DNA from 2 places in the Embleya sp. NPDC025285 genome. Region 2 is predicted to be linked to the other one. Evidence: riboswitches for the same ligand, from Rfam matches in the RefSeq annotation. Region 2 holds a riboswitch; the other holds the start of a gene.

Region 1 (5,440 bases), on a different contig from region 2:
CTGCTGACCTACGAGTCGTTGTCCCAGCAGGACGTCAGCCGACTGCTCGGGATCGACCCCAACGTCCTGGTCGGCGTGCTCGACGACCTGGAGGAGCGCGGCTTCGCCGAGCGTCGGCGCAACCCGCACGACCGACGGCGGCACGTCATCCAGGTCACCGCCTCCGGACGCGAACTGGTCGCGGAGAGCACCCGGTTGCTGAGCGCGGCCGAGGACGCGTTCTTCGCCGCCGTCTCGGCCGAGGACCGGCGGATCGTGCACGACGCGTCCGGCCGGCTGCTGGCCGCGCATCGTCCCGGGTGGTCCGACGACGGATCCGACGCGAGCTGCTGAGCGGCCGCTTCGGTGCGGCGCCTGGATCGAGGCGCCCGCCGGGCGACTGCGGTTCCACTCGGGCCCGGGTTCGGATGCGAGCCCGGGCCCGGTCCGGATGCGAGCCCGGGCCGGTCCGAGTTCCGGCTCGGGCCCGGATTCGCGCTCGCGTCGGGGTACTTCGCCACTTCTTCGTCTCTTCTTCGCCCGACCGCCATGATCCGACTCCCCGCGCATCACTTCGCGCGGGCCAGGGTGTGGGCGTCGACGGTCGATCGTCGTCGACCGGAGCGAGAAGGAGACGTCCATGTCCGGATGGAAGACCGTCACGGCCGCGATCCTGGCCGGGGCCGCCGTTGTCGCCGCCCCGGGAATGGCCGCCGCCGCGGATCGTCACGGTGGCCACCACCGCAAGTCCTTCGACCTCCAAGCGCACCGAGGCGGTCTCGGGCTGACCGTGGAGAGCACGCTCGCGTCCTTCGCCAAGGGTCTGGACCTGGGGGTGTCCACGCTCGAACTGGACGTCCAGATCACCGAGGACGGCCGGGCCGTGGTCACCCACGACCGCAAGGTCGACGGACGCAAGTGCGCGGACACCAAGCCGGTACGCGCCGGCGACCCGGAGTTCCCCTACGTCGGCAAGTACGTCAACACGCTCAGCCTGGCGCAGGTCCGCACGCTGGACTGCGGATCGCGGCAGTTCCCCGGCTTCCCCGCGCAGACCACCTCGCCCGGAGCCCGAATGCCGCTGCTCACCGAGGTGTTCGACCTGGTCAACCACCGGCACGCGCGCGGCGTGAAGCTCAACGTGGAGACCAAGGTCGAGGCCGGCGCGCCGCAGGAGACCGCGCCGCGCGAGCAGTTCGTACAGGTCGTGGCGCGCGAGGTGCGCCGGGCCGGGCTGTTGCGCCAGGTCACCGTGCAGAGCTTCGACTGGGGCGCGCTCAAGCGCATGCGGCAGGTCGAACCGCGCCTGCCGCTGGTCGCGTTGACCAACTACGACTTCCTCCAGGTCGGCAAGCCCGGCGCCTCGCCCTGGCTGGGCGGCCTGGACATCGACGACTTCGACGGCGATCCGCTGCGCGCGATCTCCTCGTTCGGCGCCGGCACGTTCTCGCCCGTGCACGGCTTCCCGCAGGACGGCAAGGTCACCGACCCGAACTACCGTCCCTACGTGACCCGCGACATGGTCGCCCGGGCACACGCGTCGGGCATCAAGGTCGTGCCGTGGACCGTCGACGACCCGGCGACCATGGCCAAGCTGATGGACGACGGCGTGGACGGTCTGATCACCGACTACCCTGACCGGCTGCGGGAGTTGATGGCCGCACGTGGGCTGTCGCTGCCCAAGCGCTACCCGGCGCGCGGCTGATCGGCGCGATCCGCCGGAGACTTCGGCGTCCGCAGGGGTGGGGACGCCGAAAAGGGCCGGGCCCGTCGACACTCGGTCGACGGGCCCGGCCCTGGTACGGCTACCGCGTTGGTGTGGCTATCGCGGTGTGGTTACCGCCTGATGACGCTCGGCTCAGAGGTTGACGCCGTGCGCGCGCAGGTAGGTGACCGGGTTGATGCCGCTGCCGTAGTTCGGCGTGGTGCGGATCTCGAAGTGCAGGTGCGGGCCGGTCACGTTGCCGGTCGCGCCGGAGAGGCCGATCTGCTGACCGGTGCTCACCGTGGCGCCGACACGCACGCCGATGCTGGACAGGTGGGCGTACTGCGAGTACTTGCCGTCCGCGTGCTTGATCACGATCTCGTTGCCGTAGGCGCCGCCGTTGCCGGCCTTGACCACGGTGCCCGAGGTGATCGCCTTCACCGAGGTGCCGGTGGCGGCCACGAAGTCCTGGCCGGTGTGGCTGCCGCTGGACCACAGCTTGCCGCCGGTGCCGAACGCGGTGCCCAGGCCGCCCTTCACGGGAGCGACGTAACCGGACGCGTTGGCCGTGGTGGACTCGGCCTTGGCCGAGGACTCCTTGGCCGCGACCGGGGCCTTCTCCTTGACCTCGACCTTCGGCGCGACCTTCACGGACGCCGTGGTCTTGGTCTCGGTCTTCGGCGCGGCCGGAGCGGTCTCGGTCTTGGTGCTGCCGGACTCGGTCGAGGCCGAGGCCTTACCGGAGAGCGAGAGCTTCTGACCGATCTGGATGACGTTCGGGTTGCCACCGATCACCGAGCGGTTGTCGGCGTACAGCTTGTGCCAGCCGCCCTCGACATCCTTGGCGGCGGCGATCTTGGAGAGCGTGTCGCCCTTGACCACGGAGTACGAGGTGCTGGTCGACGCGGACTTCGCGGCGGCCGCCGGGACGACCTCGATCTTCGGGGCCGGAGCGGACTCGGCCGGCTTCTCGGCGGCCTTCGGGGTGACCTTGACCGTGGACTTGGTGCCGGGCGAGACGGCCGGCGCGGCGCTGCCCTTGGTCAGGCCCGCCGGGCCGGAGGTGTTCGGCCAGGCGCCGGGACCCTGTACGGCGAGAACCTTCTCGGCGATGGCGATCTGCTGGTCCTTGGTGGCCAGGTCGGCACGCGGGGCGTACTGCTGACCGCCGAACTCGTTCCAGGTGCTGATGGTGAACTGCAGACCACCGTAGAAACCGTTGCCGGTGTTGATGTGCCAGTTGCCCGAGCTCTCGAGCATGGCGACCTTGTCCCAGGTGGAGACGGAGGCGGCGTTGGCGGTGGCGAGACCGGTGACCAGCGGGGCGGCGACGATCGCGCCGGCCATGCCGAGGGTCAGCGCGAGACGCGTCTTCTTGGGCATGCGGGCAGGGGTGATGAACGACTGCACGAAGATTTTTCCTTCTCCCACGCCTACGAAGTGAGCTGTCGGATTCGGGCTGGAGAGTCTCGCCCGGCCGTGTTCGGCCCTCCTGAGGAAGGGACGGGCACGGCTTCACCCCAAGCCGTCGTCATGGGCGTCCGTGTCACGGACGCCCGGGACGGCATTCCACTTGGTTCCCCCGCTCCTGCCTTTCGGGTTTCGTACCGTGGCCTCGCTCCGGCGGCAGGATTCGGCGAACCGGGAGACCATTTCGCCGAGCACCGGACCGGTGTGGCGAAGCACCAAACTACGCACACCCTCGACTCGGATCCAAACATCACGTTTCGCCGAAACAGAAGAATCAGGGCGGAAGGGTGGAATATCGGGACCTAAAGTCCCGAGAAGCGTACGCATTGTGCCCGAATTGATGACATATAGTGGGTATTCGATTACTCAGGGCAGGAATCGTGAAAAGACGGTTTACGGTGCGTACGACCTCCTGACCATCGGTACCCGGCATGTGACGTGCACCATAGAGAGGGTCGATGGCCGCCCGATATGTACCGCTATCGGTCAGCCGAAAACCAGAGATGCCCCGGTGGCGGCGCCCAAGAGCGCACCAGCCACGGCTTGCGCGACGGTGTGGTGACGCAGTGCGACACGCGACCAGCACACGACGCCGACCGCGAGATAACCGGTCGACCACCACGGTCCGCCCGCGACGGCGAGCAACGCGACGATGCCGGACGCGACCGCGCAGTCGACGCTGATCTTCCACGCCGCGTTCACCACCAGCAGCACCACCGTCATGCCCCACAGCGCGAACATCGCGAACACCAGCCGGGACGGCGCGCCGGCGCCGAGCATGACCGCCGCGCCGATGCCGATCGAGGCCAGGATCACCGCGAAGATGCGCGGACGCTGCCGGCGGTCCACCACGTGCCGGTCGCCCCAGGTACCGCGGCGACGCTCCCACTCGATGTACCCGGCCGGAACGATGCCCGCGCACAGTGCCGCGAACAGACCCCATCCGGCGCCGGTCCACGAGTGGGCGACGAGCGCACCGAAACCGGACAGTCCGGCAAGGATGGTGTTGCGCGGCTGGAGGATGTCGGTGACCACCTGGGCGGCGCCCCGGACACGGCCCGGACCGGGAGCGGCGGTGTGCGCCGCGACCGGGGCCGACGGGCTCCGCACGACTGCGTTGTCCATCCGTGTACGGTAGCGATCGGCTCGGAGCCGCCCGCGCGCGGGCCGGTACGGAATCCGGCCCGACATGGTGATCGTCCCGGGCGTGGCCGAGACCGGCGCGACGGTGTCGCCGCCCCGGTGGACGCGCCGGCGCCGGGCGCTCGCCCCCGGCGCCGGGGGCGAGCGCCACCGGGGATCCGGTCGTGGGATCAGCGGTCGGGGGTGGACGGGCGGACGATGGTGGACATGTAGCAGCCGTAGGTGATGTTGCGGCAGTGGATCTCGGTCACCTCGGGGTCGGCGAGGATCTCGGCGAGGGCGGGCTCGGGGTTGTCGGTGTCGTGGAGGCGTGAGGTGGGGTGGATCCGTCCCCGGGCGTCGTAGGCGCGAAAGACCTGGGGCCGGGCCCGCCACTGGGGCGGGTAGGCGTCGGTGCTCGGGCCGGGGCAGGCGTCGGCGTGCGCGAAGACCGGGCCGATCTCGCGGTACGGGCTCGCCGGGAGCGGCGGTTCGTAGCCGAACAACATGAGCCGCTCGCCCGGCTCGGCGTCGCGCAGGCAGCAGCGCAACGGTTCGCCGCCGCCGGCCGTGTGCGCTTCGACCGGGTGGCCGGAGACGTCCAGGCCGGTGGCCCGGACCGAGGCGAGGAGCTCGGCGGGGATCGCTCGGACGACGAAGGTGCGGGTATCCGCGGAGGTGGTCATGCCTCCAGCGTGGACGCGGCCGGGACACGGTGCCGGCGGCAATCGGACACCTCGTTCGGCACCCGGCCTCACCCGGCTCGACCGTCGAGACGACACCAATCCCGGCGGTAGGACGCCCAGTCCGTGTCGGTCGCGGCGAAGTCGACGTACAGTGCGACGCCGAAGTTCGGTCGGCGCGGGTCGTGTCTGGTCAGGCCCAGGCGGACACCGCGCACCGCCGCCGCGACCGTCTCGGCCGAGCCGTGATGACCCCAACTGTTCGCGTAGTAGGCGGGCAGGCCCATCAGCAGGTCGACCCCGGCCGGCGTCGCCTCCAGGGCGAGCTCGGTCTGCTGCGCGACGTAGCCGCCGTACAGCGACTCCAGCGGCATCGCGGTGTCATAGGACATCAGCGCGATCTGGTCGACCCGCCGCGCGACCTGGCCGAAGTATCGCTGCGACCACCACTTGGGGTGATCGCGCAGCGCTTGGAAGACGC
Region 2 (5,440 bases):
AGCCGGGCCTGATCGATCGACGAAGCGAGCGGCAACACGGCCAATCGACATCCCGTTTCGATCACCACCGACCGGACATGGGCGTGGGCCCCGCCGAAGTACTCGACGGGGCCCACGTGTTGCCGTTCGTGTGTCAGACGGAGAGCTTGGTGCCCACGCTGATCACGTTCGGGTTGTCACCGATGACACCCGAGTTGGCGCTGTACAGGGCCTGGTAGCCACCCTTGACGCCGAGCTTGGCGGCGACGGAGGAGAGCGTGTCACCGGCCTTGACGGTGTAGCTGCCGGAGCCCGAAGCCTGCTTGCTCGCGGCCGACTTCGACGCGTCCTGCGCGGCGACGTCCTGCTTCGGCTGCACCCGGACCTTCGGCGCATCGGCGCCGGAGTTGCGCGGTGCGGTCTCGGTCGCCGACTCGGCCTTGGCCGCGGCCTTCGGCGCGTCCTGGGCCTTGGTCTTGCCGGTGGTCGAGGACTCGGCCGTGGCGGACGCGTTGCCGCCCTTGGCCAGACCGGCCTTCTGCGAACAGACCGGCCAGGCGCCGGGGCCCTGCGCGGCCAGCACGCGCTCGGCGACCGCGATCTGCTGTGCCTTGCTCGCCTGCGCGGCACTGGCCGCGTACTCGCCGCCGCCGAAGGCGTTCCAGGTGCTCGGGGTGAACTGCAGACCGCCGGAGAAGCCGTTGCCCGTGTTGATGCTCCAATTCCCGGTGCTCTCGCACTGCGCGACCGCGTCCCACGTGGACGAGGACGCCGCGTTCGCGCTGCCCGCCATGCCCACGAGGGGAAGGACGAGACCCGCACCGGCGGCGACGGCGATGCCGGCGCGACGGCCACGAGAGAGCGAGCGAACGGGAGCGGTGATGGCACGGAAGGTCATTGATTACCTCGTCGGGCGCCTACGAAGTTAGCTGTCGGGTTCGGACGATTGGCCCGGCCTCGCCTGAAAACAGGCATGGCTTCACCCCACGGCATCGACATTGCCGATGCCGGCACTCACTTGGTTCCCCCGCTCCTGCCGCCAGTCGATATCGACTGCTTCCCTCGGGCGGCGGCAGGATTCGGCGTACCGCCCGGGGAGTCCGCTTGTGCGAACAACCACGAAGCTACGCACCGGGCCGCCGGGTTGGCAAACATTTCGGGCGCTTTGTGAGGTGCCCCATAAGCAGGAATAACACCGATTTGCCCGATATGTCGCCATCCTCGCAGGTCACGGCGCCGGCGTCCACGGTGCGCGGCCGCGTGGTCACCCGTGCTTCACCGTCGGGCTATTCCGTCGCGGGCAGCTCCACAGGTACGACTACCCGCTCCTCGTCCCAAAGGAACGTCGCGCCGCCGGTCGCGAAATTGGCGACATCGGCCACCGTGGCCCGGCCCTCGGGCGAATCCAGGGTCGCCTGGAGACCCGCGCGAGTCGGCGCGTACAACCCGACCACCAGGTAATAGGGCGGCTGCGCGCCGGAGGGGTCCGGATCGCACTTGCCGATGGTCCAGCCGGTCAATCCCGGCATCGTGCGGGCGAGCGGGACGTGCTTCTCCCAGTAATAGGCGTCGAACGCCGCCGGGTCCTCGGGGTGGCCATACAGCACGGTCAGCTTGTACACACGCGACTCCTCGCGGTCGTGGTGGATGTGTCTCCTGCCGGTGGCGCCCTGTGCTTCCCGCCTCCGACGTGGGACGCCCTGTGCGTCCCACCGGTACCGCCCGGCGCCCGGCACGTGCTGCCCGGATTCGTACGGCGCGGCGCCTACCGGGCTCCGATCGCCTTGAACGCCCGCGCCTGCTCGGTGATGGCCGTCTCGGTCGGCAGCCGTTCCATGCTGGAGGCGCCGAAGAAGCCCACCACGCCGGTGGTGTGCGCCAGCACGTACGCGGCATCCTCGGGCTCGGCGATCGGCCCGCCGTGACACAACACCAGCACGTCCGGGTTCACCTCCGCCGCCGCGTCGCGCATGCGCTGCACCCGCTCCACCGCCTCGTCGAGCGAGACCGCGGTGCTCGCGCCGATGCTGCCCTTGGTGGTCAGCCCCAGGTGCGGGACCAGGACGTCCGCGCCGGCCGCGGCCATCGCGCGGGCCTGCTCCGGGTCGAAGACGTAGGGCGCGGTGAGCAGGCCGCGCTCGGCGGCCAGCCGGATCATCTCCACCTCCAGGTCGTAGCCCATGCCGGTCTCCTCCAGGTTCTGCCGGAAGACACCGTCGAACAGGCCGACCGTGGGGAAGTTCTGCACGCCCGCGAAGCCCATCGCGGCGAGCTGGTCCAGGAAGTGCGGCATGATCCGGAACGGATCCGTGCCGCACACCCCGGCCAGCACCGGAGTACCGTGCACCACCGGCAGCACCTCGCCGGCCATCTCGACCACGATCGCGTTGGCGTCGCCGTACGGCAGCAGCCCGGCCAGCGAGCCGCGGCCGGCCATCCGGTAGCGGCCGGAGTTGTAGATGATGATCAGGTCCACGCCGCCGGCCTCGGCGCACTTGGCCGACAATCCGGTGCCCGCGCCCGCGCCGATCACGACGCCGCCCTGCCCGACCGTCCTGTGCAGTCGGCCCCGCGCCTCGCGTCCGTCCATCTCAGTCCACACGTCCCTTCGTGATCATCTCGTGCAGTCGATCCGCCGCCGCCGTGGCGAACGCCGGATCGTTGATGTCCGTCGCCGCCTCGTGCAACTCGACGGCACTGCCCGCGAGTCCGGACCGCAACTCGTCGAACAGCGCCTTGTCGGCGACGGAATCGTAGAAGGGCGCGCCCTCGACGTCGATCGCCGAGACCCCGCGCAGTGGCAGGTAGAGGGCGGTGGGACCGGTCGCGGCGATCAGTTTCGCGGCGATCCGCCGACCCAGCTCGGCGTTCTCCGCCGGCGTGGTGCGCATCAGCGTCACCGTCGGGTTGTGCACGTACAGCTTCCGCTCCTCGAACCGCTCGGGCACGGTGTCGCGCGGGCCGAAGTTGACCATGTCCAGCGCACCCACGCTGACCACCTGCGGCAGCCCCATCCGCCCGGCCGCGGTCAGCCGTTCGGGGCCCGCGCTCAGCACCCCGCCCACCAGGTCGTCGGCCAGCTCGGTGGTGGTCAGGTCGAGGATCCCGGCCAGGAAGCCCGCCTCGGCCAGGTTCTCCATCGAGGTGCCGCCGGCGCCCGTGGCGTGGAAGACCAGCACCTCGTAGCCCAGCTCGGTGAGCCGCTCGCGCGCGGCGTCCACGGCCGGCGTGGTCACCCCGAACATCGACGCGGCGACCAGCGGACGGCCCTCGCCGCTCACCCCCGCCACCGCCGCGCGATCCTCGGCGTAGCCGCCCGCCATGCCCGCGATCGCGTCCGCCGCGTTGCCCAGGATCCGCTCGGAGAGCCGGTTTATCCCGGCGATGTCCACGACGCTGTACATCATCGTGACGTCCACCGCGCCGACGTAGGGCGACACGTCGCCCGCGGCCATCGTGGAGACCAGCAGCTTGGGTACACCGACCGGCAGCGCGCGCATCGCGTAGGAGGCGATCGCCGACCCGCCCGAGCCGCCCATCGCGAGCACACCGTCCACCCGGCCCTGGTCGAACAACTCACGCAGGATGGACGCGGCGCCCTCGGCCATCGCGGCGGTGGCCGCGCCCCGGTCCGCGCGGGTGCGCAGGTCGGCCAGATCGGTGCCGGCCGCCGCCGCGACGTCCGATGCCTGCACGTCGGCCTGGGCGAGCGACTCGCCCAGCACACCCACGTTCATCAGGACCACCTCGGCTCCCCGAGCCCGCAGCCGGTAGGCCAGCCACGCGTATTCGGATCCCTTGGTGTCGAGCGTTCCGATCAGTACGACGGTGGGCATCGGTGCCTCCGGTGGTGTCGGTACGGCTGGCCGGGTTGACTCTTCGGCGGCAAACGGCCGCGCACAGTAACCCAACCGGATGATCATGGCGATTGAAAGCACCGTGCGGTAGGACGGGTGGCGAGTTACGAAGTTTTGGCACGTCACGGAGGTATCGATGGCGGAGGAACCGGACGCACGGGTCGCAATCGTCGCGGGAGCCGGCGACGGCATCGGGCGCGCCTGCGCGATCGCCCTGGCCCGGGACGGCGCGGATCTGGCGCTGGCCGCGCGCCGACCCGAGCCGCTGCGCCGACTCGCCGAGGAGATCGGCGGGCTGACCGGCCGTCGGGTGCTCGCGATACCCACCGATCTGGCCGACCAGGCCGAGTGCCGGGCGCTGGTGGACACCGCGGCCCGGGAGTTGGGCCGGGTCGACGTGGTGGTCAACGTCGCCACCTACAACCCCTCGGGGCGGCTGGAGGACCTGGATCCGGCGGAGTTCCGGCGGGCGTTCGAGATCAACGTGCTGGGCGTACTGGCCGTCTCGCGCGCCGCGCTGCCGTACATGCGCGCGGTCGGCGGGGGCTCGATCGTGCAGATCAGCTCGGAGGCGCCGCGCGCGAAGCTGGTGAACCTGGGCGCGTACGCGGCGACCAAGGGCGCGATGGAGGTCGCCTCCGGCGTGCTGGCCAAGGAGGTCGGGCCGGACGGCGTGCGGGTGAACGTGGTGGTCGCGGGCTACACCGAGAACGCCAAGCTGGCCGCGTACATCGCCGACATCGCGGCCCGCCGACAGGTACCCGAGGCCGAGGTGCGCGCCGAGATGACCAAGTCGTCGGCGCTGCGCCGGATCACCCTGCCCGAGGACATCGCGGACGCGGTCGCGTTCCTGTCCTCACCCGGGGCCAAGGCGATCACCGGCACGGTCACCCCGGTCACGTCGGGCGTGTCCTTCGGCTGACCCACCACGGCGCACACCGGCCGCGCGGTCGGCCCGGCGCGGGCCGGTCGAGAGCGCGTCGCGGCCGGTCGAGGGCGCGCCGCGCGCTTCTCCGCGGCCCACCGCCGGCACGCGGCGGCGTCCCGGACCCGCTCAGCGCAGCTTGAGCGCCAGGAAGAAGTCCACCTTGTCCTCCAGCCGGGCCAACTGACGCCCGGTCAACTCCTCGATCCGGCCGATCCGATAGCGCAGCGTGTTCACGTGTACGTGCAGCCGCGCCGCGCACCGCGTCCAGGACCCGTCGCAGTCCAGGAACACCTCCAACGTGCCGACCAGATCGGCCTGATGGCTCGCGTCGTACGCGCGCAGCGGCTCCAGCAGGCGCCCGCGGAACGCCCGCCGCACGTCCTCCGGCACCGCGGCCAACAGCGCGACGTGCGACGCGAGTTCGGCATGCCCGACCACCTCGACCCGGCCGGACCTGGTGGCCGCGATCCGGCCCGCGTGCCAGGCCTCCTCCAGCGCGCCGCGCAGCCCGTCGGCGCGGGCCACCCGCGCGCTCACCCCGATGTGCACGCGTACGCCGCTCGCGATGGGCCCCTCCAGCGCGGCCAGCCGCTCGCGCAGCAGCCGCGTGGTGGGGTCGGGTTCGCCGCCCTCCTGGTCCCGCGGAGGCTCGCCGGGGATCAGCGCCACCGCGCCC

What was found. A riboswitch is a leader RNA that binds a small molecule or an ion and turns the genes downstream of it on or off. The one in region 2 is predicted to bind cyclic di-AMP.
Region 1: another riboswitch for cyclic di-AMP. It lies ahead of ACZ4FV_RS23270 (transglycosylase family protein); the one in region 2 lies ahead of ACZ4FV_RS33070 (transglycosylase family protein).

Annotation. Positions count from the first base shown of each region.
Region 1 covers NZ_JBVHLU010000034.1:19,905-25,344, forward strand. Annotated here, with positions in the region: gene ACZ4FV_RS23260 (MarR family winged helix-turn-helix transcriptional regulator) at 1-333, shown strand, start outside; gene ACZ4FV_RS23265 (glycerophosphodiester phosphodiesterase family protein) at 620-1,684, shown strand; gene ACZ4FV_RS23270 (transglycosylase family protein) at 1,838-3,067, opposite strand; cyclic di-AMP (ydaO/yuaA leader) riboswitch at 3,100-3,295, opposite strand; gene ACZ4FV_RS23275 (hypothetical protein) at 3,641-4,279, opposite strand; gene ACZ4FV_RS23280 (DUF1203 domain-containing protein) at 4,468-4,962, opposite strand; gene ACZ4FV_RS23285 (glycoside hydrolase family 18 protein) at 5,031-5,440, opposite strand, start outside.
Region 2 covers NZ_JBVHLU010000062.1:24,748-30,187, forward strand. Annotated here, with positions in the region: gene ACZ4FV_RS33065 (nucleobase:cation symporter-2 family protein) at 1-12, shown strand, start outside; gene ACZ4FV_RS33070 (transglycosylase family protein) at 134-877, opposite strand; cyclic di-AMP (ydaO/yuaA leader) riboswitch at 878-1,044, opposite strand; gene ACZ4FV_RS33075 (EthD family reductase) at 1,266-1,601, opposite strand; gene ACZ4FV_RS33080 (phosphoenolpyruvate hydrolase family protein) at 1,745-2,569, opposite strand; gene ACZ4FV_RS33085 (Tm-1-like ATP-binding domain-containing protein) at 2,571-3,815, opposite strand; gene ACZ4FV_RS33090 (SDR family NAD(P)-dependent oxidoreductase) at 3,973-4,758, shown strand; gene ACZ4FV_RS33095 (PucR family transcriptional regulator) at 4,891-5,440, opposite strand, start outside.